4 regions of the Saccharopolyspora gloriosae genome follow, and region 4 is predicted to be linked to each of the others. Evidence: riboswitches for the same ligand, from Rfam matches in the RefSeq annotation. Region 4 holds a riboswitch; each other region holds the start of a gene.
The links. Region 4 has a riboswitch for cobalamin ahead of BJ969_RS20205 (ribonucleoside-diphosphate reductase subunit alpha). Riboswitches for the same ligand answer to the same signal wherever they lie in the genome.
Positions count from the first base shown of each region.

Region 1: linked by a shared signal. The riboswitch ahead of BJ969_RS10100 (ABC transporter substrate-binding protein) and the one ahead of BJ969_RS20205 (ribonucleoside-diphosphate reductase subunit alpha) in region 4 are both predicted to bind cobalamin.
Region 2: linked by a shared signal. The riboswitch ahead of BJ969_RS21935 (putative cobaltochelatase) and the one ahead of BJ969_RS20205 (ribonucleoside-diphosphate reductase subunit alpha) in region 4 are both predicted to bind cobalamin.
Region 3: linked by a shared signal. The riboswitch ahead of BJ969_RS11040 (Rossmann-like domain-containing protein) and the one ahead of BJ969_RS20205 (ribonucleoside-diphosphate reductase subunit alpha) in region 4 are both predicted to bind cobalamin.

Region 1 is NZ_JACHIV010000001.1:2,222,274-2,229,304, reverse strand. Features, by position in the region: gene BJ969_RS10120 (sodium:solute symporter family protein) at 1-317, opposite strand, end outside; gene BJ969_RS10115 (LacI family DNA-binding transcriptional regulator) at 566-1,612, opposite strand; gene BJ969_RS10110 (ABC transporter permease) at 2,020-2,805, opposite strand; gene BJ969_RS10105 (ABC transporter permease) at 2,802-3,788, opposite strand; gene BJ969_RS10100 (ABC transporter substrate-binding protein) at 3,785-5,308, opposite strand; cobalamin riboswitch at 5,402-5,593, opposite strand; gene BJ969_RS10095 (DUF899 domain-containing protein) at 5,673-6,431, opposite strand; gene BJ969_RS10090 (hypothetical protein) at 6,606-7,031, shown strand, end outside.
Region 2 is NZ_JACHIV010000001.1:5,051,645-5,058,675, reverse strand. Features, by position in the region: gene BJ969_RS21950 (LysE family translocator) at 1-88, opposite strand, end outside; gene BJ969_RS21945 (trypsin-like serine protease) at 428-1,216, shown strand; gene BJ969_RS21940 (GNAT family N-acetyltransferase) at 1,438-1,908, shown strand; cobalamin riboswitch at 1,978-2,118, shown strand; gene BJ969_RS21935 (putative cobaltochelatase) at 2,177-4,303, shown strand; gene cobO (cob(I)yrinic acid a,c-diamide adenosyltransferase) at 4,655-5,269, shown strand; gene BJ969_RS21925 (cobyrinic acid a,c-diamide synthase CobB) at 5,266-6,657, shown strand; gene BJ969_RS21920 (SAM-dependent methyltransferase) at 6,849-7,031, shown strand, end outside.
Region 3 is NZ_JACHIV010000001.1:2,491,536-2,498,566, reverse strand. Features, by position in the region: gene BJ969_RS11055 (selenium-binding protein SBP56-related protein) at 173-1,567, opposite strand; gene BJ969_RS11050 (MFS transporter) at 1,634-2,899, opposite strand; gene BJ969_RS11045 (PLP-dependent cysteine synthase family protein) at 2,896-3,999, opposite strand; gene BJ969_RS11040 (Rossmann-like domain-containing protein) at 3,996-4,838, opposite strand; cobalamin riboswitch at 4,989-5,157, opposite strand; gene BJ969_RS11035 (class I SAM-dependent methyltransferase) at 5,464-6,870, opposite strand.
Region 4 is NZ_JACHIV010000001.1:4,660,749-4,667,779, reverse strand. Features, by position in the region: gene BJ969_RS20210 (ribonucleotide-diphosphate reductase subunit beta) at 1-917, opposite strand, end outside; gene BJ969_RS20205 (ribonucleoside-diphosphate reductase subunit alpha) at 941-3,751, opposite strand; cobalamin riboswitch at 3,874-4,100, opposite strand; gene BJ969_RS20200 (bifunctional metallophosphatase/5'-nucleotidase) at 4,309-6,012, shown strand; gene BJ969_RS20195 (helix-turn-helix domain-containing protein) at 6,015-7,031, opposite strand, start outside.

The sequences.
Region 1 (7,031 bases), 2.4 Mb from region 4:
TAGAACGGCATCATCACCAGGCCGAGGAACACCATCGCCGGGATCGCGCCGATCAGATACCAGTGGATCGTGTAGGCGCCGTACTGCGCCCCGTTCGCCGCCATGCCCAGGATTTCCGTGGCGCCGAGGTTCGCCGACACGAACGCCAGCCCCGTCACCCACGCGGGCAGCGATCGGCCGGAGAGGAAGAAGTCCAGGCTGTTGCGGACACTGCGCTTCGCGGCCAGGGCGATGCCCAGCACCACCGCGAAGTAGACGATCAGGATGAGGTTGTCCATCCAGTTCATGGACAGCCGTAAGCCATCGGCACTGAGCATGGTTCTCGTTTCCTCGTCTTCGTTGGCGAAGAGGCCTTCCGGGGTGATCTGCGTAGGGGTCGGGTGGTGGGACCCCAGCGCTGCGGGGTCGATGTCCCGGCCCGGCTCCACCGCGAGGGAAATCGCCGTCCTCGCGGGAAACCCGGCCGCGTGCGTGGTCACTGCTCAGCGGCTTCGCCGCCGGCAAGATCGGAGGTTCGCAGGGATCAGCGGTGCGTTCAGGGATCGAGCGGACCGCCGAGCCCGCGTCACGGGTCGCGGGCTCCGGTGCTGTCGCGCACCACGAGTTCGGCCGCGACGATCGAGCGGTCGGGCACGTCCGCCGCGCCTTCGACCAGCCGGAGCAGCTGGTCGCACGTCGTGCGCCCCAGGGCCAGGAAGTCCTGGCGCACCGTGGTCAGCGGTGGGGAGTAGTAGGCGGCTTCCGGCACGTCGTCGAACCCGACCACCCGCACGTCGCCCGGAACGGACCGGCCCGCTTCGGACAACGCGCGCAGCAGGCCGAGCGCCATCTGGTCGTTGGCCGCGAACACCGCGTCCGCGCCCGGATACCGCAGCAGCTTCCGCCCCGCCTCGTACCCGGAGCGGGGGCTCCAGTCCCCGCGCAGCACCGGAGGCACCGCTGCGCCCCGCGCCTCCAGCGCGGCCCGCCACGACTGCTCGCGGGCCTCGGTCTCGAACCAGCCGTCGGGACCGGAGATGTGCCAGACCGTCTCGTGCCCGAGCGCGAGCAGGTGCTCGGTGGCCTGGCGCCCGCCGTCGCGCTGGTCCACGGTGACCACCGGGACCGGCGCCTGCTCGGTGTCGGCGACCGCGACGACCGGCACGCCCGCGGGGACGTCGTCGAGCGCCCGTCCCGTCTCCGCGTGCGGCGCGATGACCACGATGCCCGCCACGCCCTGCGCGCTGAGCGCGTCGACCGCCTCACCGATGCCCGCTCTGCCCGGTTCGCGGACGCTGGCCACCGAGACGCCGAAACCGGAGTCGCGGGCGGCGTTCTCGATGCCGAACAGCGTGCTCGCCGGCCCGTGGAGCACGGAGTCCAGCGCGACCACGCCGAGCACCCGCGACCGCCCGGTGGCCAGTCCCCGGGCGTGCGGGTTGGGCCGGTAGCCGAGCCGCCGCACGGCGTCGAGCACCCGCCGCCGGGTGTCGGCCCGAACGGGTCCGGTGCCGTTGACGACGCGGGACACCGTCATGTGCGAGACCCCGGCGAGCCGGGCGACGTCGGCCAGCGAGGCCCGCTGCACCGGGCCGGGCGCACCGGCCACCGGACCACCGGATTCCTCGGCCATCGCCGCCCCCCGCTTCCGCCTCGATCGGATCGAGCCGCCAGTGTTAGCGCTAACACATCGGCGGTCAAGGTCCTCCGGGGCGAATTGCTCCGACCGCCGCGACGGCACTGCGGTGGACGGCGGCGCCGTCCACTCCATCGGGGGCAACCGCGCGCACCTCGGCCCTGGTGCGCGGCCCCGCTCTTCGGGCCGGAGCCGAAGGCCCCACCCCGGACGTGCCGGTCCGGCGCCCGCGATTTCGCGAGGAATCAACGGTCTCCGGCGTGTCCGACATCCCCTGTGGACGACCGTTCCGGCAGATCAGCGGGGGCACGATGGGCTCGGAGCGGGGGTTTCGCCTCGTTCGGGTGGTTCAACTTCTCGCGAAATTGCGGGAATCGTCCACAACGTGACGGCTGGGGCCGGGGTCAGCTGGGGCCGCGGCCGGTCACCAGGTGGTGGTCGACGGTGAGGTTGATGCCGGTGCAGAGGGCGACCAGCAGGCCCGCCGGGACGAGGACCGCGCACGGCTGCAGGAACAGCGCCTCCTGGTTGCGCTCCACCAGCACCGCCCAGTCGGCGGTGGCGGGATCGAGGCCCAGGCCGAGGAAGTTCGCCGAGGCGACGAGGTACAGCACCAGGCTCAACCTGCCGCCCGCGTCCACGGCGACGGGCGCGAGCACCCCGCGGCCGATGTAGTCGAAGTGGATGCGCCACCACGATTCCCCTTGCAGCGCCATCGCTTCCACCGCGCCGCGCCGGCCCGCGTCGAGCGCCGCACCGCGCACGATCCGCACCACGGCGGGCAGTTGCAGCAGCGCCACCGCGACGACGAGCGCGCCCGCCGTCCGGGTCCCGGTGGCGGCCAGCACCATCAGCACCAGCAGTCCGGGCAGCGCCAGCACCAGGTCCAGGCCGCGGGTGAGCCACCGGTCGAGCCACCGGTACGGCTGGCCCACCGCGGCCAGCGCCAGCGGCACCCCCGCCAGGTAGGACAGCGCGAGCGCTCCCCCGGCCAGCGCCAGCACCGATCCGCCGCCGTGCAGCGCCAGGGCGAGCACGTCCCGGCCGAGCACGTCGGTGCCGAGCGGGTGCGCGCCGCCGGGCGGCAGCAGCGGGACGCTCGCCGCGTGCACCGGCCCGGTCAGCAGCGGTCCGGCCAGCGCCGCCAGCAGCGGCACGCCGAGCAGCACCCAGCCGAGGACGCGGCTCATCGCGCGCCCGCCCGGAACCGGCGCGCCGCCAGGTCGACGACCGCGTTGACGCCGATCGTGACCGCGGCGAACAGCAGCGCGTAGCCCTGCACCGCGGGCAGGTCCCGGGCGCGCACCGCCTCGACGAACCCGGACCCGAGCCCGTCGAGCGCGAACAGCGCCTCCACCACGACCACGCCGCCGAGCAGCCCGTCCACGGTGCGCCCGAGTTGTTGCAGCACCGGGCCGATCGCGTTCGGCAGCACGTGGCGCAGCACCACCGCGCGCGCACCGAGCCCGGCGCGTCGCGCGTGCGTCGCGAACTCCGCGGAGTTCGCGACCACCACGCCGGCGCGGACCTGCCTGGCCAGCGCGGACAGCTGCTTGGCCACCAGGACCGCCACCGGCAGCACCAGCACCGCGGGTTCGGCCGCCAACGACCAGCCGGACAACCCGGCGGCCGTCGCGGGCAACCAGCCCGCCTGCACCGAGAACACGCCCACCAGCAGCAGCGCCAGCGCGAACTCGGGCACCGAGTTCAGCAGCACCACCGCGAAGTTCACCGAGCGGTCGAACCGGGATCCGGCGCGCAGTCCGCTGCGCGCGCCCAGCCACAGCGCCAGCGGCAGCACGATCAGCAGGGTCAGCACCGCCAGCAGCACCGTCGTCGCGGCGTTGCCCGCGATCTCGTCGACCACCGGGCGCCCGGTGCGCAGCGAGGTGCCGAGGTCGCCGTGCAGGATTCCCGCCGCCCAGTCCAGGAATCGGGTGCCCAGCGGCTCGTCCAGGCCGAGGCGCCGCCGCAGCGCGTCGACCTGCCCGGTGTCGGCGTGCTCGCCGAGGACGACTTCGGCGGTGTCGCCGGGCAGCAGCGCGGTGAGCGCGAACACGCCGACGGCGACCAGCGCGATCTGCGCCACCGCGACGCCGATCCGGGACAGCACCGCGCCGAGCACCCGAGCACCGGGGGCCGCCCCGCGCAGCCGCGGAGCGAGCGCGATCACCCCACGCTCACCCGGTCGAACCGGGCCCAGTCCAGGGAGTTCGGTGGTGCTCCGCGCACGCCGGACACCTGGTCGGAGGTGGCGACGTTCCAGCCGCTGAAGCCCCACACCACCATGCCGCTGTGCTCCCGCGACAACCGCTGCGCCCGCGCCAGCAGGGCCGCCCGCCGATGTTCGTCGGCTGTGGACAGAGCTTCGGCGTGCAGCGCGTCGAATTCGGCGGAGCGGTAGCCGGTGTAGTTGTTGCCGCCCGCGTCGGAGGTCATGCGCTGGCCGAGGAACGTCGGCACCGGCAACGCGGCGGTCCTGCTCAGGGAGGCCACGCCGTGCTCCTTGATGTCGGAGAAGTACGTTTCCGACGGCCCGACCCGCGGCGTCACGCGCATCCCGATGTCGCCCAGCTGCTGGGAGATGAGGCTCGCCGCCGACTCGAAGTACGGGTCGACGGAGCTGGTCTGCAACTCCCAGCCGAGCCCGTCGGCGCGGGCCTCCCGCAGCAGCGACCGGGCGAGCTCCGGGTCGCGGACGGGTTCGGGCAGGCCCGCCGGGTAGAACCGCAGACCGGCGCCGAACAGGTCGTTGCCGATCCGTCCCTGGCCGCTGAGCGCGATGTCGAGCAGCGCTCGGCGGTCCAGCCCCGCCCGCACCGCGCGCACCAGCCTGGGGTCGGAGAACGGGGGCCGGTCGACCTTGAGCAGCAGCGACTGCATGGTGCCGAACGGCGCGGAGTGCACGCGCGCCCGGCCGCCCTGCTCCAGCAGTCGCACCGAGTTCGCGCTGACGTCGTGGGCGTAGTCGACCTGACCGGACAGCAGCGCGTTGACCCGCGCGCTCTCCTCCTCCATCGGCACGAACTCCAGCTCGGCCGGGGTGGCCGGGCCGGACCAGTGGTCGTCGAACCGCGCGAACACGGCGGGTTTGCCGGGTTCGAAGGACACGAAGCGGAACGGTCCGGAGCCGACGGGGGCGGTGAAGTCGGTCGTTCCGGCGGGCACGATCTCGGTGGCGGGGGCGCCCCACGCGGCGGGGAACTCGAAGTTCGGCGCGCCGAGCACCAGTTCCAGTTCGGTGGCCGAGATCGCCGTGCTGGCCGCGAAGTCCACGTCTCCGAAGTGCGCGCTCGCCTGCGCCGCGGTGGAGTCGTCGGCGATGCGCCGGTACGTGTAGAGCACGTCTTCGGCGGTCACCGGGCGTCCGTCGTGGAACTTCGCCGGGCGCAGCCGGATCCGCCAGCGGGTGCCGGTCGGATCAGGCTGCCACCACTCGGCGAGGCGGGGCACCACGCTCATGTCGTCGGCGTAGCCGACGAGCGTGTCGAACAGCGCTTTCGCCCTCGCCTGGTCGACGAACAGCGAGCCGGTGTGCGGGTCCAGGGATTCGGTCGCCCCGCCCGCGGGGAACGCCACCCGCAGCCGCCCCGGGCTCGACCCGGAACCGCCGGAACAGGACACCAGGGGCACCGCGGCGAACGCTCCCGCGACACCCGCGAGCAGCCGCCTGCGGCCGAGCACGCCGCTCACGCGGCGCGGCAGGACTCGGGGGACCGACCGGAATCCGGCGCGTACAACGAGTTCGGGTGCACTTCGTACCTCCTCGGGGCTCCGCGACCCCGTGCGAATCGGTACGACGGTGCCAGTCTCCTGGCTCATGGATCAGCGCCGCGCCCCGCCTTCCCACCGGTTTCCCGGCAGTGGCCCCAGTGGACGCGGCTCCCCATTCACAGTGGCGGGACCGCGCCGGATTCCTCACCGGCTTCCTGCACACCGTCGCAGTGGAACGTCGCGACAACCTTTCAGCCTGCGTTGATCGTTGTCAAGAAACATGTGAACCACCCGATGCGGGCGGACCCGCGGTCATCGCCCGACCTCGCTGCGCCGCCGGTGATCAGTACTCGTCGTGGTAGCGGACCTTGTCGCTGCCCGCCGGGGCGCCGACGGCACTCGCCCGCCCCTTCGGTTCCTCCCACTCCTCCTGCCTGCCCAGCGCGGTGAGGTCGAGCAGGCTCGTGGTGCTGCCGAGGCCGTCGAGGCCGCGCGCGTACGTGGAGTAGGTGTGGAACACGGCGTCCCCGTCGCGCAGGAACACGCTCAGGCCGGGGAGTTCGAACGGCTCGGAGCCTTCGACGTAGTAGCCGACCCCGGCCCGCTCCAGCTCCGCCCTGGTGCGGTAGTTGTACTCGATCGGCGACACCGATTCGTCGTGGGTGACGTGGAAGTCGTGGTTGAACCGGCCGCCGCCGGAGGAGTACCACGGGAACGTCCAGCCCATCCGCTCCTTGAACGGTTCGATCTTGTCCAGCGGCGCCCGCGAGACCACGACCAGCGAGGTGTCCCGCGCGCGCAGGTGCGTGAGGTCGCCGAACTGGTCGACGAACCCCGAGCAGCTCGGACAGCCCGCGTCCCAGCTCGGGTCGAACATGAAGTGGTAGATCAGCAGCTGGCGGCGCCCGCCGAACAGGTCGAGCAAGGTGGCCGTCCCGTCCGGGCCGTCGAACCGGTAGTCCTCGTCGATGCGGACCATCGGCAACCGCCGCCGGTCCGCGTTGAGCGCGTCCCGCGCCTTCGTCGCCGCCTTCTCCCTCGCCAGCAGTTCCTTGCGCGCGGCGAGCCATTCCTCCCGCGACACGACCTCGGGCAAGCTCATCGTCGTCCTCCTCGAATCGTCCGTTCCACGAGTTCGACCGCTCGGTGCGCGGGAACTCATCGCGCAGCCCGCCGGTTCCACCGAACGGACGACCCGGGTGCTCGCGGGGCTCGTTGTCGGGGGTCTGGTGCAGAGTGTCGCCATCACAAGATCGACGCTTGACGAGGACCACCGATGACAGCACCGACGTTCCCCGCGGACACCCTGGATTCCGAAGGCGGCCCCGCATGGATCTCCGATCTCGGCGCGGAGGACCCGCACCAGCTCGTGCACCTGGTGCGCGACCTGCAGCCGCTCGAAGCGCTGGAGGTGCTGGGGGCGAAGCTCCGGCACGTGCGGCCGTGCACCTTGCCGCCGGAGCGCTCCGACGAGCACACCTCGCTGCCGCGCACCGCGCTCGGCGACGTCGAGTGCAGCGCGGTGCTGCTGGCCGGACGGATCGGCGGCTGGACCTTCGTCCTCGACGACGCGGGCATGACCTCCGAGGTCTCGGGCGTCGACGGCGCCTTGGTGGATCCCGCCGTGGCGCTGTCCCGGACCGGCGGGTCGGCGTTGACCCTCGCGAACAACTTCAGCGGGCCGAGCTGCGGCCTCGTGTTC
Region 2 (7,031 bases), 390 kb from region 4:
GCAGCAGGAACGCGTCCACCCCAGGTGTCAGCACCACCACTGCACTGGCGAGCAGGAACGCCGGCAGGGTCGTGAAGTCCAGCAGCATGACGTGTTCGCTCCTTGATCGAGTCGTCGCGCAGGTCGTGCGCGCACGAAGGTGGCCGGTGGGCGGATGGGCCCACCGGTCGAAGGTTTCACCGGATCGGGGGTGATCTCGGGTCCGCGTCGTCGCGGACTCCCGAGGATCGTGGACGGGGCTACGGGACGAACGGCGATCGGCCGCGCAAGTGCTCCGTAGTTTTTCCCGTCAACAACTATATTAACGAAAAATTCTTGCGAGCCCATGTGAGCTCGCCCTCCTGATCTCTCGGTGACCGGGCCGCTACCGTGTGCCGCCGAACGCGTTGATCACCTCCGATCAGCGGTGCGAGTCTTGGAGGCCGTCGTGTCCGACCACTCCCGCCCGCCGCGGCGTTCGCCGGCCCGCTTCGCCGCCGGCGCCTCCGCGTTGGCCGCGGCGCTGACCGCGCTGGGCGCTCCGGCCGGGGCCGACCCCGCTCAGGAGCGGGTCCTCGGCGGCGCTGAAGAGGGCGCGGCGCCGTGGGCGGTGGCGCTGACCGACGACGCGGGGCACCAGTTCTGCGGCGGCACCCTCGTCACGCCGATCAAGGTCGTCACCGCCGCGCACTGCGTCGACGGCCGCGACCCCGCGGCGCTGCGCGCGATCACCGGCCGGGCGGACCTGCGCGACACCGGGGGAACCGACGGCGCGGTCGGGGGCGTGTGGGTGCACCCGGAATTCCGGGACGTCACCGAGGGATACGACGTGGCGGTGCTGACCTTGACCGCTCCCGCCGCGCAGCAGCCGCTGCCGATGGCCGAACCCGGGGACGCCGAGCCGTACCGGCCGGGCAAGCAGGCCCGGGTCTACGGCTGGGGGCGCACCGCCGAGACCGGCTCGTCCTCGGAGGTGCTGCGCTCCGCCGAGGTGCCGATCAGCTCCGACGCGGACTGCCGGGCCGCGTACTCCGACTACGAACCGGGAACGCGGGTGTGCGCGGGAGCGCCGGAAGGCGGCCGGGACGCGTGCGCCGGGGACTCCGGCGGGCCGCTCGTCACCGACGGCAGGCTGATCGGCGTCGTGTCCTACGGCACCGGATGCGGGCGGCCCGGCACGCCCGGCGTGTACACCCGGATCGCGGCGGTCTCCTCGGACGTCGCGGCCCGGCTCTGAACGGAGGTGGTCGTCCCGGTGGATGGGACGTCCGGCGCGCCGTCGTTCTCGGGCGGAGCCGACCTGTTCATCGGGAATGTCCGCTTCGGGTGGCCGAGGCGCGTTCGTGCGCTGCACTTCCCGATTTCCGCGGCCGCGCGCGGGCCGGGCGCAGGACGTGGTCTGCGCTACTTCCGCCGCAGGTGACCGCAGGTGTCGTAGCCGGAATGTGATATCCCGTGATGGTGACCCTGCAACCGCTCGCCACCGCAGTCCACCGCGCCTACACGGCCGACCTCGACGCTGAGGACTTCTACCGCATGCTCCGCCTGCGCGTGGACGTGTTCGTGGTCGAGCAGAGCTGCCCGTACCCGGAGCTCGACGGCCGGGACCTGGAGAACAGCACTCGGCACTTCTGGATCGACTCCGCCGACGGGTACGTGCTCGGCTACCTGCGGCTGCTCGAAGACCCCGACGGCACCTTCCGCATCGGCCGCGTCGCCACCGCGAAGGAGGCCCGCGGTCTCGGCCTCGGGCGCAAGCTGATGCGCGCCGCGCTCGCCGAGATCCAGCGCGCCCCGGCGACGCTGTCGGCGCAGACCTACGCGCTGGAGTTCTACCGCGGCTTCGGGTTCGAACCCTCGGGTGAGGAGTATCTCGAAGACGGCATCCCGCACGTCGACATGCACCGATACCCCGGCTCGCTGCGCTGAGCCCGTCGCGGCTGTTCCTCGGCCGTCCGTGATCTGCGACGATGCACGCTGGTCCCAGCCAAGGCAGGTCAGGAAGCCGGTGCGAGTCCGGCACGGTCGGCGCCACTGTGACCGGGGAGCGGGCCTCCCTCGCGAGCCACCGGGCGCGTCGGCGAACGCTGCTGCCTGGGAAGGCCGGGGTCCCGCGTTGATCCGGGAGTCAGGACACTGCCTCGCCTTGGCGCAGCCGACATCGGGGCGTCCGAGACCCGAGGAAGGAACACCTGGCATGACTGCTCCCGCGAGCCCGCGCTTCCCGTTCACCGCGGTGGTCGGGCACGACGACCTGCGGCTGGCGCTGCTGCTGAACGCGGTGCACCCGCGCATCGGCGGTGTGCTGGTGCGCGGCGAGAAGGGCACCGCGAAGTCGACGGTGGTGCGCGCCCTGGCGTCGCTGCTGCCCGCGCTGGACGTCGTGCCCGGCTGCCGCTTCGGCTGCGCCCCGGACCGGCCCGACCCGCAGTGCCCGGACGGCCCGCACGCCGAGATCACCGGGGTGCGGCGGCCCGCGGAACTGGTCGAGCTGCCGGTCGGCGCCACCGAGGACCGGCTCGTCGGCTCGCTCGACCTGGAACGCGCGCTGACCGAGGGCGTCAGCGCCTACCAGCCCGGTCTGCTGGCGGCGGCGCACCGCGGCGTGCTCTACGTCGACGAGGTCAACCTGCTGCACGACCACCTCGTGGACCTGCTGCTGGACGCGGCGGCGATGGGCCGCGCGCACGTGGAGCGCGAAGGCGTGTCGGTCACGCACGCGGCCTCGTTCCTGCTGGTGGGCACCATGAACCCGGAGGAGGGCGAGCTGCGTCCGCAGCTGCTCGACCGGTTCGGGCTCACCGTGCAGGTCGCGGCGTCGCGCGACGTGGCGACGCGCACCGAGGTGGTGCGCAGGCGGCTCGCGTTCGAGGCGGACCCGGCGGGTTTCGCGGCGCGGTGGGCCGACGCGGACGCCGACCTGGCGCGGCGGATCACCGAGGCGCGGTCCCGGGTGGAGTCGGTGCGGCTGCCCGACGCGGAGCTGCGGCGCATTTCCGCGCTGTGCGCGTCGTTCGACGTGGACGGCATGCGCGCGGACCTGGTGCTGGCCCGGACCGCCGTGGCGCACGCCGCGTGGCGCGGCGCGGACGCCGTGGCCGAATCGGACGTGGAGGCCGCGGCCCGGCTGGCGCTGCCGCACCGGCGGCGCCGCGACCCGTTCGACGAGCCCGGCGTCGAAGAGGATCAGCTGCAGCAGGCGCTCAACGACGCCGCCCAGCACGCGCAGGACCAGCCGGGCGACGACCGGGGTTCCGCGCAGGACGACGGCGGGGAGGAACCGCCGGACGGTCCCGACGACGGGCCGGGCGGGCCCGGCGGCGGTGCCCCCGACGGCGGACCGGACGACGGCCCGGACGGGCCGGGCGGTGGCGAGGCGCAGACCCCGCCGGAGGCGCCCGCGCCGAACGGCGACGGCGGCTCGCGGCAGGACGACGGAAACGGTCGGGCTCCCGCGAGCAAGCCCCCGGCCGCGCCCGCACCGGCGTTCCGGGCTCGGTTGCTCGAAGTCCCCGGGGTCGGCGAAGGCGCTCCCGGCAGGCGTTCCCGCGCCCGGTCCCGCAGCGGCCAGACCGTCCGATCCTCCACAGTGGACGGACATGGGGTGCATCTGCCGTCCACGCTGATCGCGGCGGCCCCGCACCAGCGGGCGCGCGGGCGCAGCGGCCCCGGACTGGTCCTGCACCGCGGGGACGTCCGGAAGTCGGTGCGCGAAGGCCGCGAAGGCAACCTCGTGCTGTTCGCCGTCGACGCCTCCGGCTCGATGGCCGCCCGCGAACGCATGTCCGCCGTCAGCGGCGCCGTGCTCTCCTTGCTGCGTGACGCCTACCAGCGCCGGGACAAGGTCGGCGTGGTGACCTTCCGCGGCGAGGACGCCGAGCTCGCGCTGCCGCCCACGTCGTCGGTGGAGATCGCCGCCACCCGGATGCGGGACCTGCGCACCGGTGGCCGCACGCCGCTGGCCACCGGGCTGCTCAAGGTCCGCCAGGTCGTGACCACCGAGCGCACCCGCGACCCGCGCAGGCGTCCGCTGCTGGTGCTGCTCACCGACGGCAAGTCCACGGTTCCCGCCGGTGGCGGCGGAACCGGGCGCGCCAGGGCGCAGCAGGCGGTGCGGGACTCGATGCGCGCGGCGGGCCTGCTCGCCGGGCTCGGCGTGGCGTCGGTGGTGGTCGACTGCGAGCAGGGCATGGTGCGCCTCGGCCTCGCCGGCCAGGTCGCCACCGCACTCGGCGGGGCCTGCCTGCGGCTGGAGGAGCTCTCCGCCGACGCCGTCGCCGGGGTCGTGCGCGCGGCCCGCGACACCGCCGCTCGGGCCGCTTGATTCCGATTCGGTTACGACCCGGTCCGGGCGGAGTAGGAATATCCCGGCGTAGTTGGTAAGCTCTTCCTCGTCCACCTGACCCCCAGGGGTGGACCACGAAGTGCCCTCGCGCTCCCGATGACCCCCAGGTCGGTCGAGCGCGGGGGCGCTTTTTTTCGCACCGGGACGACCCGTCGGTGAGCGCGTCTCAGCAGTCCACCGATGTCGGTCGGCTCCAATCCGGCCGACGCGCGATTCGCCGCCGGTGGGCCGGAAAACGGTTGCTGCGAGGCGTTTTCGAGCCGACCGGAGACGGTGAGGTCCGCGACAGCCGGTCCGGCGCCCGACCGAGGTGGCCTAGGGTCTGAGCCCATGCCTCAGGGAAAGCCGAGTTCTGTTCCGCAAGACGGGTTGACCACGCGGCAGCGGCGCAACCGTCCGCTGCTGATCGTGCACACCGGGGAGATGAAGGGGAAGTCGACCAGCGCGTTCGGACTCGCGCTGCGCGGCTGGAACCAGGGCTGGTCGATCGGCGTGTTCCAGTTCGTGAAGTCGGCGAAGTGGAAGGTCGGCGAGGAGGCCGCGTTCCGCGCGCTCGGCAGGCTGCACGAGGAGACCGGTGAAGGCGGCCCCGTCGAGTGGCACAAGATGGGCGAGGGCTGGTCCTGGGCGCGCAAGCAGGGCTCCGAAGAGGACCACGCGGCGGCGGCGCTGGAGGGCTGGCAGGAGATCGCCCGCCGGATCGCCGACGAACGCCACGGCATGTACGTGCTCGACGAGTTCACCTACCCGCTGCACTGGGGCTGGATCGACGTCGCCGAGGTCGTCGAGACCCTGCGCGACCGGCCCGGCCACCAGCACGTGGTGATCACCGGGCGCAACGCGCCGCAGGCGCTGCTCGACGCGGCCGACCTGGTGCTGGAGACCACGAAGGTCAAGCACCCGATGGACGCCGGCCAGAAGGGCCAGAAGGGCATCGAGTGGTGAGCCCGCGCGTCGTCATCGCCGCGCCCGGCTCCGGTCAGGGCAAGACGACGGTGGCGACCGGGCTGCTCGGCGCGCTGCGCCGCCGGTCGCTGCGGGTGGCGCCGTTCAAGGTCGGGCCGGACTACATCGACCCCGGCTACCACCACGTCGCCTCCGGGCTCCCGGGGCGGAACCTGGACCCGGTGCTGGTGGGGGAGGAGCGGATCGCGCCGCTGTTCCGGCACGGCAGCGCGGGCGCCGACCTGTCCGTGGCCGAAGGCGTGATGGGCCTGTTCGACGGCAAGATCGACGGCCCCGGACCCGGTGACGAGCCCGCGTTCGGCTCCACCGCGCACGTCGCGGGCCTGCTGCGCGCCCCGGTGGTGCTGGTCGTCGACGCGCAGGGGCAGTCGCAGAGCATCGCGGCGCTGCTGCACGGCTTCCGCAGCTTCCAGCCGGGGGTGCGGCTGGCCGGGGTGATCCTCAACCGGGTCGGCTCGCCGCGCCACGAGCAGGTGCTGCGGGACGCGTCGGACTCGGTGGGGCTGCCGGTGCTGGGGTCGCTGGGGCGCACCGGCGGGCTCAGCGTGCCGTCGCGGCACCTGGGCCTGGTCACCGCGGCCGAGCACGGCGGTGCCGCCACCGAGGCGGTCGAGGCGATGTCGGACGCCGTCGAGGCCGGGGTGGACCTGGACGCGGTGGTCGCGCTGGCGCGCAGCGCCCCGGCGCTCGACGGCCCGGCCTGGGACGCGGCGGCCGAGGTGGAACCGGTCGCGGACCGCCCGGTGATCGCCGTGGCCGGTGGTCCCGCGTTCACCTTCGCCTACACCGAGCACGTCGAGCTGCTCACCGCCGCCGGTGCCGAGGTGGCGGTGCTCGACCCGCTGCGCGACGAGGCGCTGCCCGCGGGCGCTCGCGGGCTCGTGCTGCCCGGCGGATTCCCGGAGCAGCACGCCGCCGCGCTGTCGGCGAACGCGGCGCTGCGCGCGGAGATCACCCGGTTCGCCGCGACCGGTGCGCCGATCCACGCCGAGTGCGGCGGGCTGCTCTACCTCGCGGAAGAGCTCGACGGGCATCCGCTGTGCGGGGTGATCCCGGCGCGGGCCGAGATGTCGCCGCGGCTGACGCTGGGCTACCGCGACGCGGTCGCCGCCGCGGATTCGGTGCTGGGCGTGCGCGGCGCGCGGTTCACCGGGCACGAGTTCCACCGCACCCGGCTCGATCCGGGCCACGGCGCGGACCCGGCGTGGTTCTGGCGCGCGGACTCGGCGGTGGCGGAGGGATTCGTCCGCGGCGGGCTGCACGCCTCCTACCTGCACACCCATCCGGCGGGGACGCCGGAGGCGGTGTCGCGGTTCGTGACCAGCTGCTCGCGCACCGTGACCGGCGGTGCGGGTACGGCCGTGTGAGCGCGCCACGATCACCGGGTACGGTCGTCACCTGCGCGGCCACGGTGGGCGACGTGCTGCCCGGTGCCACCGGTCCGGCCACGCCATCGCCTCCTTGGCCATCGGGCCGATGCCCCTCCCTTCGGCGATGTCCGATGTGGACGGTTCGGCGCGCACGGCCGTAGCGGTGATGCGGAAGAGGAGAGCGAACAGTGAGTGGGCGGATCTCGTTCATCGGCGCCGGACCAGGCGCCGCGGACCTCATCACGGTCCGCGCCGCGCGACGCATCGCCGAAGCCGACGTCGTGGTGTGGTCGGCCAGCGTGCTCGCGCCCGAGTGCGTGCGCGAGCACGCGAGCGCCGACGCGGAACTGCTCGACTCCTCCCAGCTGACC
Region 3 (7,031 bases), 2.2 Mb from region 4:
GTTCCCTCGCGACTCGGCCGGGGCGGTTCCCCGGCGTGGACGAGGTCAGTCAAAACCGTGCCGACGCGGCATGGTCAAATCCGATCCGGAACAAGATCCGCGGAAGTGGCTCAAGTCATGCGCCGACGCTGGGGAGGTCGCCGTCCCCGCGTCGCCCCGTGCCCGGCGGCGCTCACCGGTAGCAGTAGGAGTCCGACGAGGCGTCGCCGCCTTGGAGGCGGACCTGGTGGGTGCGGAGACCGCGGAAATCCGCGCCGTGCGGGAAGAAACCCGTGTCGACGGCGAGCCCGCCCGCCGGGTCGGCGTCGAGCTTGGCCATCCAGGCGCCCACGCCGTCCGGGTAGAACTGGTCGTCCCAGGCGCCGTAGAGGGAGTTCGTCACGTACACCCGGCGGCCGTCGCGGCTGACCTCCACCATCTGCGGTCCGCCGGAGAGCGGTTCGCCGGGCGCGGCCGGGTGCTCGTGGTGGGCGGTGATGCCACCGAGCCGGACGGAACCGGTTTCGCGCGGGGACGCGGGATCGGTGACGTCGAACTGCTTGAGCTCGCCGGTCCCCCAGCAGGACACGTACAGGAACCGGTCGTCGACGGACAGGTCGATGTCGGTGATCAGCGGTGGTACCGCGCCGAACGGGCGCAACGCCGGGGGCAGCGCGTCCGGGTCGGCGGGCGCGGCGGGCACCGTGATCACCTTGTCCGCCCGCCACTTCTCGCCGTCGAGGTGCCAGCGCCACACCGACGCCGACAGGTCCTCGGTGGAGACCACCACTCCGGCGAAGCCCCAGGTCGCTTCCGGGTCGTGCGACGGGCGCAGCTCCAGCACCATCTGGTGCTGCTCGCCCAGGTCCACGCGCTGCCGGTGCGCGCCGGCCGCGAGGTCCCAGAAGTGCAGGGCGTGGCCGTACTCGTGGGCCAGCAGCCGCTCCGGCACCAGACCGTCCTCGATGAGCGACGGCGCTCCCCACTCGCTGCTGATCAGGGTGTTGCGGTTGAGGTGCCACCAGGCGTCGTAGGCGAGGCGCTGCGGGCCCCGATCGGTCTCCCACGCGCGCAGCACGTCGAACGAGTCGTGGTCCAGCAGCGCGATGCCGCCCGGCCCGTCGGCGCCGTCCCGGCCGCCGAGGCAGGTGAGGAACACGCCGTCCGGACCGCAGTGCAGCGTGTGCGGGCGGGAGTACCCGGCCTTCGCGGAGAGCTCCGCCGCCGTGATCGTCTTGACCAGGCGCGGCGCCCTCGGGTCCGGGACGGTGTCGAGCACGTGCAACCGCGAGGAGCGCAGGCCCGGCACGATCAGGTAGCGGCGCGCCAGCCCCGCCATGTCGTGGCCCTCGTGCTGGAGCGCGCTGCTGCACGCGTTCCACCCGAAGTGGTGCAACTCGTCACCGGTGCCGGGCATCTCGGTCCAGCCCACGACCCGGCCGTACTCGGGCGAGGACGGGTTCACGTCGAGCACCGCCATCGCGTCCGGGCGGCTCGCGGAACGGTCGAAAGCCGCCACGTAGGCCACTTCCTCGCGCGGCGCCGCGATCGCGTCGGCGGGGCTGCGGTAGAACGTCGGATCGGTCATGCCGGGACCTCCCGTGGTCGGCTGGTGCCCACGGGATACACCGCCGCACGGGAGGTCGCCAGCGCGTCACGCGGTCGTGGGCTGCTCCTGGCGCGCCCGGCCGAGCGCTCCGCGCCGTTCCATGAGCGCGGTGCCCCCGGCTCCCGCCAAGCCGACCAGCAGCAGCGCCAGCCACGGCAACCACCGCACGCCCGGCTCGGCGAACGCGTCCAGCAGGGCACCCGCCAGCCAGCTCACCCCGGCCGCCACCAGGCTGGAGACCAGGTAGTAGAAGCCGTAGTAGGTGCCCGCGAGCCGTTCGCTGCCGATCTCGGGCAACAGCTCCATCGCGAACGGGTTCGTCATGGCCTGCCCGACGGTGAACAGCACGATCGCGATCACCACGGGCACGAACGCCAGCGCCGTGCCGAGCGCGCCCGCCACCGGGAGGCGCTCCGGCAGCACCGGGGCCGCCAGCATCAGCGGCACGAACGAACCGCCCATGCAGCACAGGCCCAGCACGATCGACCGCCCGGAGCTCCACCGCCGGCGGCACCACTCGGTGATGCGGACCTGGCCGAACACGCCGATCGCGGTGGACACCCCGAACACCACCGCGATCGACCACGCCGCGCCGGACACGCGCTGCGCCTCCAGCGGCAACGTCAGGTAGAGCTGGTTGTAGAGCGCGAAGTACGCCGACAACGACAGCGTGAAGCCGAGGAAGCGGCGGTTGAGCACCACTTCCCGCCAGCTGCCCAGCACGCTCTGCTGCTGCGGCTCGACCTCCCGGTGCGGCAGCACCAGCAGCTGCGCGGCGGTGAGCACCGCGAACGCCACGCACGCCACCAGCGCGATGACGCGGAAGTCCACCGCCAGCAGGGCCGCGCCGAGCAGCGGCCCGACCAGCGTGCCCGCGTGCTGGAAGACGTTGAACACGGCGAACACCTCGGCTCGCCGCTCCCCCGCCTCGTGCATCAGGTAGGTGCGCACCGCCGGGTTGAACAGCGCACCGGCCAGCCCGGTGAGGATCGCCGCGGCGAACAGGCCCGGCAGCGAGGTGAACACGGCGAACAAGCCGAACGACACCACCCGCAACGCGCAGCCCGCGATGATCATCGGGCGGCAGCCGAGCCGGTCCGCGGCGGTCCCGCCGAGCAGGAACATGCCCTGCTGGCTCAGGTTCCGGACACCGAGCACCAGGCCGACCACGGCGGCGCCGTAGCCGAGGTTCCCGCTCATGTACGCGGCCAGGAACGGCATCAGCATGTAGAAGCCGACGTTGATGCCGAACTGGTTGATCACCAGCAGCTTCGCGGCCGGGGACAGCCTGGCGAACGCGGCGCGGTTCATTCCCGCACCTCGCAGACCGGGCAGCCCGCCGAACCGGCGGTGCGATGGGCGCAGGGATCGACCACCTTGCGCGACCTCCTCCAACTCGTCTTGCTGTCCACTTCGGACGGAATTCCGTCCGTTTCGGATGGTTCGGTGACCGGATCGGGCAGGTTCTGGGCGGCGTGGAAGTCCGCGTCGTAGATCGTCCGCCAGTACCGGTGCGGCCCGTCGGGGAACACGGCGGCGACTCGGTCTGAGCCCAGTTCGCGCGCGCACCAGGACGCGACCAGCGCCACCGCGCCGGTGCTCCACCCACCGGTGGCGAACGACCCCGCAGCCAGCCGCCGGCAGCCCGCGACGGCCTCCGCCGCCCCGACCCAGTGCACTTCGTCGAACGCCGCGTAGTCCACGTTGCCCGGGTGGATGCTGCTGCCCAGACCGCGCATCAGGCGCTTCACCGCCGGATCGCCGAACACCGTGGAGCCCGCCGCGTCGACCCCGACCAGGCGGGCCTCCGGACGGTGCTCGCGCAGCACCTGCGCGATCCCGGCGCTGTGACCGCCGGTGCCGACGCTGCACACCACGACCTCGACGTCGTCGAGCTGGTCGAGCAGTTCGCGGCCCAGCCCGTGGTACCCGGTGACGTTGTCCGGGTTGTTGTACTGGTCCGGCCAGTACGGGTCGGGCAGCGTCGCCATCAGCTCCCGCACCCGCTCCAGCCGGGCGCGCTGCCAACCGCCCACCGGGTGCGGCGACCGCACCAGCTCCACCCGCACGCCGTAGGCGGTGAGCAGGGCGCGGGTCATGTCGTCGAGCTCGTCGTCGGCGACGACGACCACCGGATGCCCCCACGCCACCCCGACGCACGCCAGGCCGATCCCCAAGGTGCCGCTGGTGGATTCGACTACCGTGCCGCCGGGGCGCAGCTCGCCGCGCTCGCGCGCGCCCGCCAGCATCGCGTGCGCCGCCCTGGCCTTCATCCCGCCCGGCGCCACGCCCTCCAGCTTCGCCCAGAAACCCGGGTGCTCGAAGGCGATCGGGGTGGTGACGCGCAGCAGCGGGGTGTTGCCTATCAGGTCCAGCGGCGACTCGGACCGGGCCGGTGCCCGACCGGTCATCGCGGCGCCTCGTAGGTGTGGATCGTGGTCTCCTCGCCGGAGAGCCAGAAGAACGGGTACGGCTCCGCCGATAGCGCCTGCACCGGGCCGCCGAGCAGTTCCCGCAGCACCGCGGCCCCGGTCTGGGCGAACAGGGTCAGCGGCAGGTCGCGCGCCGCGCAGGCCGCGGCGATCTCGTCGAACGTGCCGTTGCCGAGCACCATTCCCGAGGCCAGCACCGCGTCGGCGCCCTCGATCGCGGCCGCGTGGTCGGTCAGGATCGGCTCGTCCCACTCGGTCCGGCCACCCTTGAGGTCGCACGGAACGCAGGTCAGCCCGCGCTCCCGCAACGCGGCGAGCAGCGAGTTCACCACGCCGATCACCGCCACCCGGCCGCCCTCGGGGGCCCGGGTGATCGCGGCCACCGCGCGGGCCCGCGCCATCGACTTCGCCAGCGAATCCCCCGCCGGGACCCGTACCTGGCGGGCCAGCGGGTGCGCGCCGTGCGGAGTGGTCGCGGCGAGGTAGGCGTCCAGCGCGGCCACCCGGACCGGGCGCAGCGGGTGCGCCAGCAGTTCGGCGACGCTGCGCCCGACGGTGTCGCGCACCGCGTCCTCGTCGAGCGCGCCGGGTTCCACGGCGCAGGAACCGACGGCCGGGCCGACCCGCACGCTGAGCACGGTGTTGACGTAGCCGGTGCCGCGACCGGTGTGCCGGGCGGCCTGCACGGTCAGGAACGCCACCGCGGCCGTGGTCTGCTGCGGTGTTCCCCCGTCGGCGCCGCAGAACGCGCCGGCCAGAGCGGACTCGATCAACGAGTCCGAATAGGACTGATCAGTGGTGGCAGGAACAGGACGCACGTGTCTCCCGAAGCCGGTCCGGTCAGCGACGATCGAAGGCGGGCTACGCCCGGGGGAGACCACAAGGGTCCGAGGGGAAAGTTGCGCCCGTCGGGCGCGATGCGTCGATGCGCAGCACCACGTACCTCCTCCGGAGCTCCGCGACCCCGTACGAATCGGTACGACGATGCCAGTGTCCTGGCTCGTGGATCAGAACCCTGGCCTCCGGCCTTCCCACCCTGTCGGGCAGTGGCACGGGTGGAGGCGGGCTCCCCACTCACAGTGGCGGGACCGCGCCGGAGTCACACCGGCTTCCTGAACACCGTCGCTTGAACGGGTGAAAAGTTCGCAGTCCCGCTGAGGAATGTCAAGTGCGCCGGACGTCGGAACGCAGCAGCGACGACACGCGGAAACTGCGTCCGCGCAGGTATGAGCGCCGGAAAACCGGCGCCGCCGAAAGAACTATGACGTCGATGACCCTTGCCGGAACATCGGAGCGGATGCTCGCGCGGTGTTCCGGCAAGGGCCGTGCGCGACGTTCGGCCGAGCCTCCGCGGAACGAGGCGCCCGAGACCGTCGGATAGTCGGCCGGATTGGTTCCCGGCAATTCTGGAAAAAACCGGGCGAAATTCCGCCGGAGCGCGGATCAGACCGCCACCGCCCCCATTCCGCCGCGTCCGACGGCCCGGCGGCGGGCGGTGAGGTACAGGAAGGAGCCGGGCCCGCTGGAATCCACCACGTCCAATCCGACCGACCCGAACGCCTCGGCGATCGTCTCCGGTTCGAACGACCGCAGCCCGAACACCCGCTCGTGGCAGCGCTGGAAGTAGCGCTGGAACGCGCGCGTCCCCGGCCGGTAGGTGGTCGCCGTGAAGGTGCCCGCCGGATGCAGGCAGCGCGCCACTTCCGCGATCACCCGCTGCGGCTCGGGCAGCAGGTGCAGCGCGTCGGAGCAGTTCACCGCGCCGAGGAAGGCGTCCGGGAACGGCAGCGCCCGCGCGTCGCCCTCGGTGAACAGCACGCCCGGGACCGCCGCGCGCGCCACCTCCAGCAACGGCGCCGCCGAGTCCAGGCCGAGCACCCGGTCCGGGCCGACCTGCTCGGCCAGCACCCGCGTCCAGCGCCCGGTGCCGCAGGCCACGTCCAGCACCGGCCCCGGCGCCGGGCGCAGGTTCCGCCGCAGGTAGGCGTCCTCGTCCCACGCCGTGACCGACCGGTCCCAGTTCCCGCCCGGTACCGCGCCCGACTCCGCGCGCAGCAATTCGATGCGCTGGCCCGCCGTCGACTCCTGCTCCAGCAGCCGCCGGTAGGCGCCGGACGCGGGCGTGACGGGTTCCGGCGGTTCCGGCAGCTCCGGCCAGCCGAACGCGTGGTGGATCTCGTGCTCGGCGCGCGCGCCCTGGTAGGCGCGCAGCGCGGCGGTCTCGGCGTCCCACAGCTCGGCGAGCTCCGCACCGGCTCGGACCGGACCGGTGATCGGCGCGAGGCTCCCCCAGTGCGCCGGGGACGGCCAGGCCCGGCCGATTCCCGCCGCACAGCTCGGATCGGTGAAGTCGGGGACGGTCAAGCAGCGGCGGAGCCGGGCGGCGTCGTGCTCGTCCAGATCCGCCGGCAGCACCGGCGAGATCCGGTCGCGCTGCTCCGGCAGGTGCATCAGCAGGTGCAGCAGCGCGGTGCGCAGGCACGGCTCGGTGTCGGCCCGCTCCAGCAGCCGCATCGACGCGTCGAGCCGGTCGCCGAGCACGCCCTTGATCTGTCCCGGCAGGTACGAACTGCTCTCGTCGTCGCCGAGCAGCACGCCCAGCAGCAGCGCCACCCGCGCCCGGTTGGGGTGCGGGGAGCCGGTGAGGACCTCGACCGGGCCGACCAGGTCGGCCGGGCCGGCCGCCGCCGGGTCGAGCAGCTCGCGGGCGAGCCGGGCGAAGGCGACGTCGGACACCTGCGGGTCGTGGTGCACGAGCGCGGCGCGCAGTCCTCCCCACCTCGCCGTATCCGGCGCCGGGTCCGGCTGGGCTGTGACCCGCGGGAGGCCCGGTTGCTCTTGAGCACGCATCTGCTCGACTCCTTCGCTGTTGCACCGGGACCGGCCGTGCCGGGCGAATCCGGCTCGGCGCAGTCGAATTCGGGGTGACCGGGGAACTCGGTCCCGCTGGAGAAGCAGGTCCCGCTGGAGGACGTCGGCGAGCGCGGGGCACTGGCAGGTCCGCGGAGTCC
Region 4 (7,031 bases):
TTGGTGATGAAGTGCATGTACTGCTCGCACAGCTCGGCGTTGATGCCGAGGATGCCGCGCGGCATCGTGTCGCGGCCGTAGGCGACCTCCAGGCGGCACGCGTCGGTGAGCATGCCGCGCACCTCCTGCTGGAACTCCTCGCTCCACAGGTGCGGGTTCTCCAGCTTGATCTGGTTGATGCAGTCGATGCCGAAGTTCAGGTGGATCGACTCGTCGCGCAGGATGTACTGGTACTGCTCGGCGATGCCGACCATCTTGTTCCGCCTGCCCAGCGACAGGATCTGCGCGAAACCGGTGTAGAACCACATGCCTTCGAAGATCACGTAGAAGGCGATCAGGTCGCGCAGGAACGCCTGGTCGCGGTCCGGGCCGCCGGTGGCGAACTCGGGGTTCTCCAGGTTCTGGGTGTGGCGCAGCGCCCACTCGTCCTTCTCCGAGATGGAGGGGATCTCGCGGTAGGCGTTGAACAGCTCGCCCTCGTCGAGGCCCAGGCTCTCGCAGATGTACTGGAACGTGTGGGTGTGCACCGCCTCCTCGAAGGCCTGGCGCAGCAGGTACTGGCGGCACTCGGGGTTGGTGATGTGCCGGTACACGGCGAGCACGATGTTGTTGGCCACCAAGGACTCCGCGGTCGCGAAGAAGCCCAGGTTGCGCTTGAGCATCAGCCGCTCGTCGTCGGTGAGCCCGTCGCGGGAGCGCCACAGGGCGATGTCGGCGTGCATGGAGACCTCGGTGGGCATCCAGTGGTTGTTGCAGCCCGCGAGGTACTTCTCCCAGGCCCAGCCGTACTTCAGCGGCAGCAGCTGGTTCACGTCGGCCTGCGCGTTGATCATCGCCTTGTCGTCGACGTTGATCCGGCCGGCGCCGCGGTCGATCTCGCCGAGGCCGGTGGCGTCGGGGGTGTGCAGGGAGGTCATCGGCACTCCAGGAGTCGTGGTGGTCACTGGCAGGCTTCGCACTCGGGGTCGTCGATGGCGCAGGCCTGCGGGGACGCGGCGGGCGCGACGGGGGAGACGGCGTTGAGCTTGCCGTCGGTGCCGCGCAACGTGGACTTCTCCACGTGCGTCGCGCTGCTCGACCGCAGGTAGTAGGTGGTCTTGAGGCCCTTGCGCCACGCGAGCCGGTACAGCTCGTCGAGCTTGCGGCCGCTGGGCGCGGCCATGTACAGGTTCAGCGACTGCGCCTGGTCGATCCACTTCTGGCGGCGCGACGCGGCCTCCACCAGCCACCGCGGCTCGATCTCGAACGCGGTGGCGTACAACGACTTCAGCTCGCCGGGCACCCGGTCGATCGGGGCCAGGTCGCCGTCGAAGTACTTCAGGTCCTGCACCATCGCCTCGTCCCACACCCCGGCGGCCTTGAGATCGCGCACCAGGTCGGCGTTGAGGACGGTGAAGTCGCCGGACATGTTCGACTTCACGTACAGGTTCCGGTACAGCGGCTCGATGGACTGGCCGACGCCGCAGATGTTCGAGATCGTCGCCGTCGGCGCGATGGCCAGCACGTTCGAGTTGCGCATCCCGTTGGCGCGCACCCGCTCCCGCAGTCCGTCCCAGTCCAAAGTGGACGAGTGGTCCAGGTCGACGCCGGTTTCGCGGGCCTGCTCCAGCAGCCGCAGCGAATCGATCGGCAGCACGCCCCGGCTCCACAGCGAACCCTCGAAGGACTCGTACCGGCCGCGCTCGGCCGCCAGGTCCGAGGACGCGCCGATGGCGTGGAAGCTGATGTGCTCCATGCTCAGGTCCGCGAACTCCACCGCGGCCTGCGAGGACATCGGGATGCGCTGCGCGAACAACGCGTCCGAGAAGCCCATCAGGCCCAGGCCCACGGGGCGGTGGCGCATGTTCGAGGTCCGCGCCTCCGGGATCGTGTAGAAGTTCACGTCGATCACGTTGTCCAGCATCCGCACCGCCGTGCGGGTCGTGCGGCGCAGGCGCTCCACGTCCAGGCCGTCGGGCGTGACGTGCCGGGCCAGGTTGATCGAACCGAGGTTGCACACCGCGACCTCGTCGCCACCGGTGTTCAGCGTGATCTCGGTGCACAGGTTCGAGGAGTGCACCACGCCGGTGTGCTGCTGCGGCGAACGCAGGTTGCACGGGTCCTTGAAGGTGATCCACGGGTGACCGGTCTCGAACAGCATCGTGAGCATCCGCCGCCACAGGTCCACCGCGCGGACCTGGCGGAACACCGCCAGCTCACCGCGCTCGGCGGCGGCCTCGTACTCGCGGTAGCGCTCGGCGAACGCGGTGCCGTAGAGGTCGTGCAGGTCGGGGACCTCGTCCGGGGAGAACAACGTCCACTGCTCGTCGGCCTCCACGCGGCGCAGGAACTCGTCCGGGACCCAGTTCGCCGTGTTCATGTCGTGGGTGCGCCGCCGGTCGTCGCCGGTGTTCTTGCGCAGGTCGAGGAACTCCTCGATGTCCACGTGCCAGGTCTCCAGGTACGCGCACACCGCGCCCTTGCGCTTGCCGCCCTGGTTCACCGCGACCGCCGTGTCGTTGGCGATCTTCAGGAACGGCACCACGCCCTGCGAGGAACCGTTGGTGCCCTTGATGTGCGCGCCGGTGCCCCGGACCGGGGTCCAGTCGTTGCCGAGACCGCCCGCGTACTTCGACAGCAGCGCGTTGTTGCTGATGCCGTGGAAGATCCCGTGCAGGTCGTCGTCCACCGTGGTCAGGAAGCAGGACGACAGCTGCGGGCGCGTCGTGCCCGAGTTGAACAAGGTCGGCGTCGAGCACATGAAGTCGAACGACGACAGCAGGTCGTAGAACTCGACGGCGCGCGCCTCGCGGTCGTCCTCGCGCAGCGACAGGCCCATCGCGACCCGCATCAGGAACGCCTGCGGCAGCTCGAACCGCACGCCCTGCTCGTGCAGCAGGTAGCGGTCGTAGAGGGTCTGCAGGCCGAGGAAGCCGAACGCGATGTCGCGGTCCGCGTCCAGCGCGGCGCCCAGCCGGGCCAGGTCGAACCGCGCCAGCTCCGGGTCCAGCTGCTCCAGCTCGATGCCGCGGCGCACGTAGTCGGCGAAGTAACCGGCGTAGCGGTCCCGCATCTGCACCTGGTCGGCCTCGGCGGGCTCGTCCGCGACGAAGCTCAACGCCTCCCGGCGCAGCTTGTCCAGCAGCAGCCGCGCCGTGACCAGCGAGTAGTTCGGTTCGCCCTCGACGAAGGTGCGGGCGGCCATCGTCAGCGACTCGGCGAGCTCGGCGGAGCCGATGCCGTCGTAGACGTTGCGCCGGACCTCCCGCAGCACCCGATCCGCGTCCACATCGGACAACCCGGAGCAGGCCTGCTCGACGACGGTCGACACCCGGGCCCAGTCCAGCGGCACGCGGATGCCGTCCGGGCGCGTCATCGCCAGCTCCGGCGCGGTGTCCGCGGCCTGCTCCGGGGTCTCGCGGGCCTGGGCGTGCTGCTCCCGGTAGAGCACGTAGGCGCGGGCGACGCCGTGGTGGCCGCCGCGCATCAGCGCGAGCTCCACCGCGTCCTGGATCTGCTCGATGTGCACCAGGCCCTCGGGGCCGGCGTGGCGCAGCACTCCGCGCGCGGCCTGCTCCGACAACTCCGCGACGACCTGGTGCAGCCTCGACGACGAGGCGGCCGAATCCCCCTCGGCCGCCAGGAACGCCTTGGTCAGCGCCACGGAGATCTTCGTTTCGTCCCAACCGGAAACGGTCCCGTCGCGCCGCAGCACCCGCACTCCCGCGGGTACCGCGGTGGCTGCTGACGGCCGGGTCGTGGACTCGGTCACTGGCTCTCTCCCTCGCAAGCTCGGACACCTGCCCGGGACGGCTCGGAGCGTGCGAGGACCGCGGCGCGCACGGCACCGCTCGTCCCGCGACCCTCCCGCGAGGTCCCGGACGGCGCGCACCCCTCGTGCGCGCACCGATGGCAGGTCTTCGGACTCACGGGCACCCGGCGTCCTCGACGCCGGACCTACTGGCCGTCGCTTCCCGAGCATCGCGCTCAGTGCTGCACCACCTCTGGAGGTGGTGACGGCGGTCGTTCCCGTTCACCGCTGCGGGGCAGTCCCGGACTCGCACCGGGTTCCCTGTTGTCACACCGGGCGATCCCGGTGAACCATCAGCGGGCGCCACACTACATCTAGCGTTCGGCGCTGATCCGGACCCCATCATCGTCGGCGTGGCGGAAGACTTGTTGATGTCGCACGCATCACCCGGACGGGGAACGCGAGGTTCGTGCGGGACCAAGTCCGAAGCGGTGTGTGATGCGGATTCGCTGGTGGTCGCGGCCGTCGTTCGGGCAGACTCCTGTTCCGAGATCACCGGTCCGGAAGGAACTCCGATCATGCGCGCCTCCCGCGTGCGACGCGGACTCGCCGTCGTCGCCACCGCCCTGGCCACCGCCGCGATGGTCCCCGGCGCCGCCGCCGGGCAGGCGCCGCCGCGACCGGACACCACCGACGTGCGGCTGATCACCTTCAACGACCTGCACGGCAACCTCGAACCGCCCACCGGCTCCTCCGGCGAGGTCGAGCTGCCCGACGGCTCCGTCGTCGAAGCCGGGGGAGCGGCCTACCTCGCCGCGCACCTCGACCGGCTGCGCGCGCAGGCGCCGAACTCGCTGGTGCTCTCGGCGGGCGACAGCGTCGGCGCCTCCCCGGTGAACTCCGCGCTGTTCCACGACGAACCCACCGTCGAATTCCTCAACTCGCAGGACGTGCGCGCGCACGTCGTCGGCAACCACGAGTTCGACGAGGGCTACGCGGAACTGCAGCGGTTGCAGAGCGGTGGCTGCCACCCGGAGGACGGCTGCCGGTTCCGGGATTCCTTCGAGGGCGCGCACTTCCCGTACCTCGGCGCGAACGTGTCCTTCGAGGACGGTTCCCCGGCGCTGCTGCCGTTCACCGTGCAGGTCTCCGGCGGCGTGCCGATCGGCGTCATCGGGGCCACCTTGGAGGACCTGCCGAGCGTGGTGAGCCCGGAGGCCGTCGAAGGACTGCGGTTCGGCGAGGAGGTCGCCGCCATCGACCGCACCGCCGACGCGCTCGACCGCTTCGGCATCAAGGCGCAGGTCGTGCTGCTGCACCAGGGCGACGAGGCCACCGGCGGCGGACCGGACTCCTGCGAGCTCGAACCGGGCGGCCCGGCGACGCGCATCGCCACCGAAGCCTCGCCGAAGGTCGACGCCGTGTTCAGCGCGCACAGCCACCAGCAGTACAACTGCACCGCCACCGACCCGGCCGGGGCGCCGCGCCCCGTCGTGCAAGGAGCCTCGTTCGGCCGGTTGCTCTCGGTGCTCGACCTGAGCATCGACCGCGCCACCCGCGACGTGGTGCGGGAGCGGAGCTCGGCGCGCAACGAGATCGTCACCCGCGACATCGCACCCGACGCGGAGACCGTCGCGCTGGTGGAGGAAGCGCGGGAGAAGGCCGCGCCGATCGCGAACCGCGCCGTCGGGACGATCACCGGTGACCTGCTCAAAGCCGCCGCGCCGTCCGGGGAATCCGCGCTCGGCAGCGTGATCGCGGACGCCCAGCTGGAGTCGACCGCAGCGAGTGGCGCGCAGCTGGCCCTCACCAACCCCGGCGGCGTCCGCGCCGACCTGCCGCACGCCTCCTCCCCGGCGGGCGAGGGCGACGGCGTGGTCACCTACGGCGAGGCGTTCGCGGTGCAGCCGTTCGGCAACATCATGCAGACGATCACGCTCACCGGCGCGCAGCTCAAGAACGTGCTGGAACAGCAGTGGACACCGGAGGGCGCCACGATCCTGCAGGTCTCGGCAGGAGTGCACTACGAGTACTCCGAGTCCGCCCCCATCGGCTCGAAGGTGTCCGGGCTGACGCTGCACGGCGAACCGGTCGCTCCCGACGCCCCGTACCGGGTAGCGGTGAACAACTTCCTGGCGGCGGGCGGCGACGGCTTCACCGGTTTCGCCGACGGCACCGACGTCACCGGTGGTCCCGTGGACCTCGACGCCCTGCTCGGCTACTTCGCCGCCCACCCCGGCGTCGTCCCACCGGCACCGGACCGGATCACCGCGACGGACTGACGTCACCGGCGCACGGCGCGGGGCGCGATCACCGAATCTATGCCCTGCGCGAGTTCCTCCGCGCAGTCGTGCCAGGGGTGCCGGGAGTTCGCGATCTCCGCGCACCTGGCCCGCAGCCCGGCGAGGCGGCCGTGCAGCCGCGCGCTGCGCACGCCGCCCGCGAGCAGCACCGAACGGCGGCCGTGGCGGATCGCGGCACCGTGGTCGCCGAGGGCGAACTTCGCCTCGGCGAGGCTCGCCAGCTCGAACACCGCCGAGCGCACCTCGCCCGGTGCGCGCGCGGCCACGGCGCGGGACAGGTGCAGCGCGGCGGATTCGAACTCGCCCATCGCGAGCTGTATCGACCCGGTCATGCCCAGCAGGTCCGCCTCGCCGAACCAGCGGAACAGCGGGTAGTCCGCGTCGATCTTCGCCGCCGCGTGCAGCCCGCGGCCGTGGTCGAGCAGGCGGCGCACCGAGTCGCCGCGTTCTCCTTGCGCGGCGGCCCACGCGGAGTTGAGCTGCAGCACCGAACTCACCAGCGTCGAGGATTCGGCGCGGATCGACCCGAGCTGGAACAGCTTCAACGCCGAGTTCGCATCTCCGAAGTGCAGCTCGGCGCGGCCCGCGGCGTAGAGCGTCCGGGCGATCGCCAGCGGGTCGGCGCCGTCGCGGCCGAAGTCCAGCGCCCGCCCGAAGTGCTCGTGCCCGCTGGCCAGCAGCCCGTTCTCCACGGCGGTCCAGCCCGCGGTGGCGTGCAGCTTGCACAAGGTCGCCAGCAGCTCGGAGCGGACGTCCTCGCACATCGAGGACTCCAGCATCAGCTCCGCGTGCCGGGTCGCGGCGGCGACGGTGCCGTACTGCCCGACCCCGCCGTAGCGCTGGTCGATCCTGCGCAGCGAGCCGATCAGCTCGTCCAGCGCCGCCACGTCCGACGCGCCGACCCGGCCGGGCGGGGTGCGCAGGAGGTCGGGGTACCGCAGCTCGGCGGGCAGCCGGAGCGCGGATTCGGCCGGTTCCGAGTGGGAGCCGAGCACGAG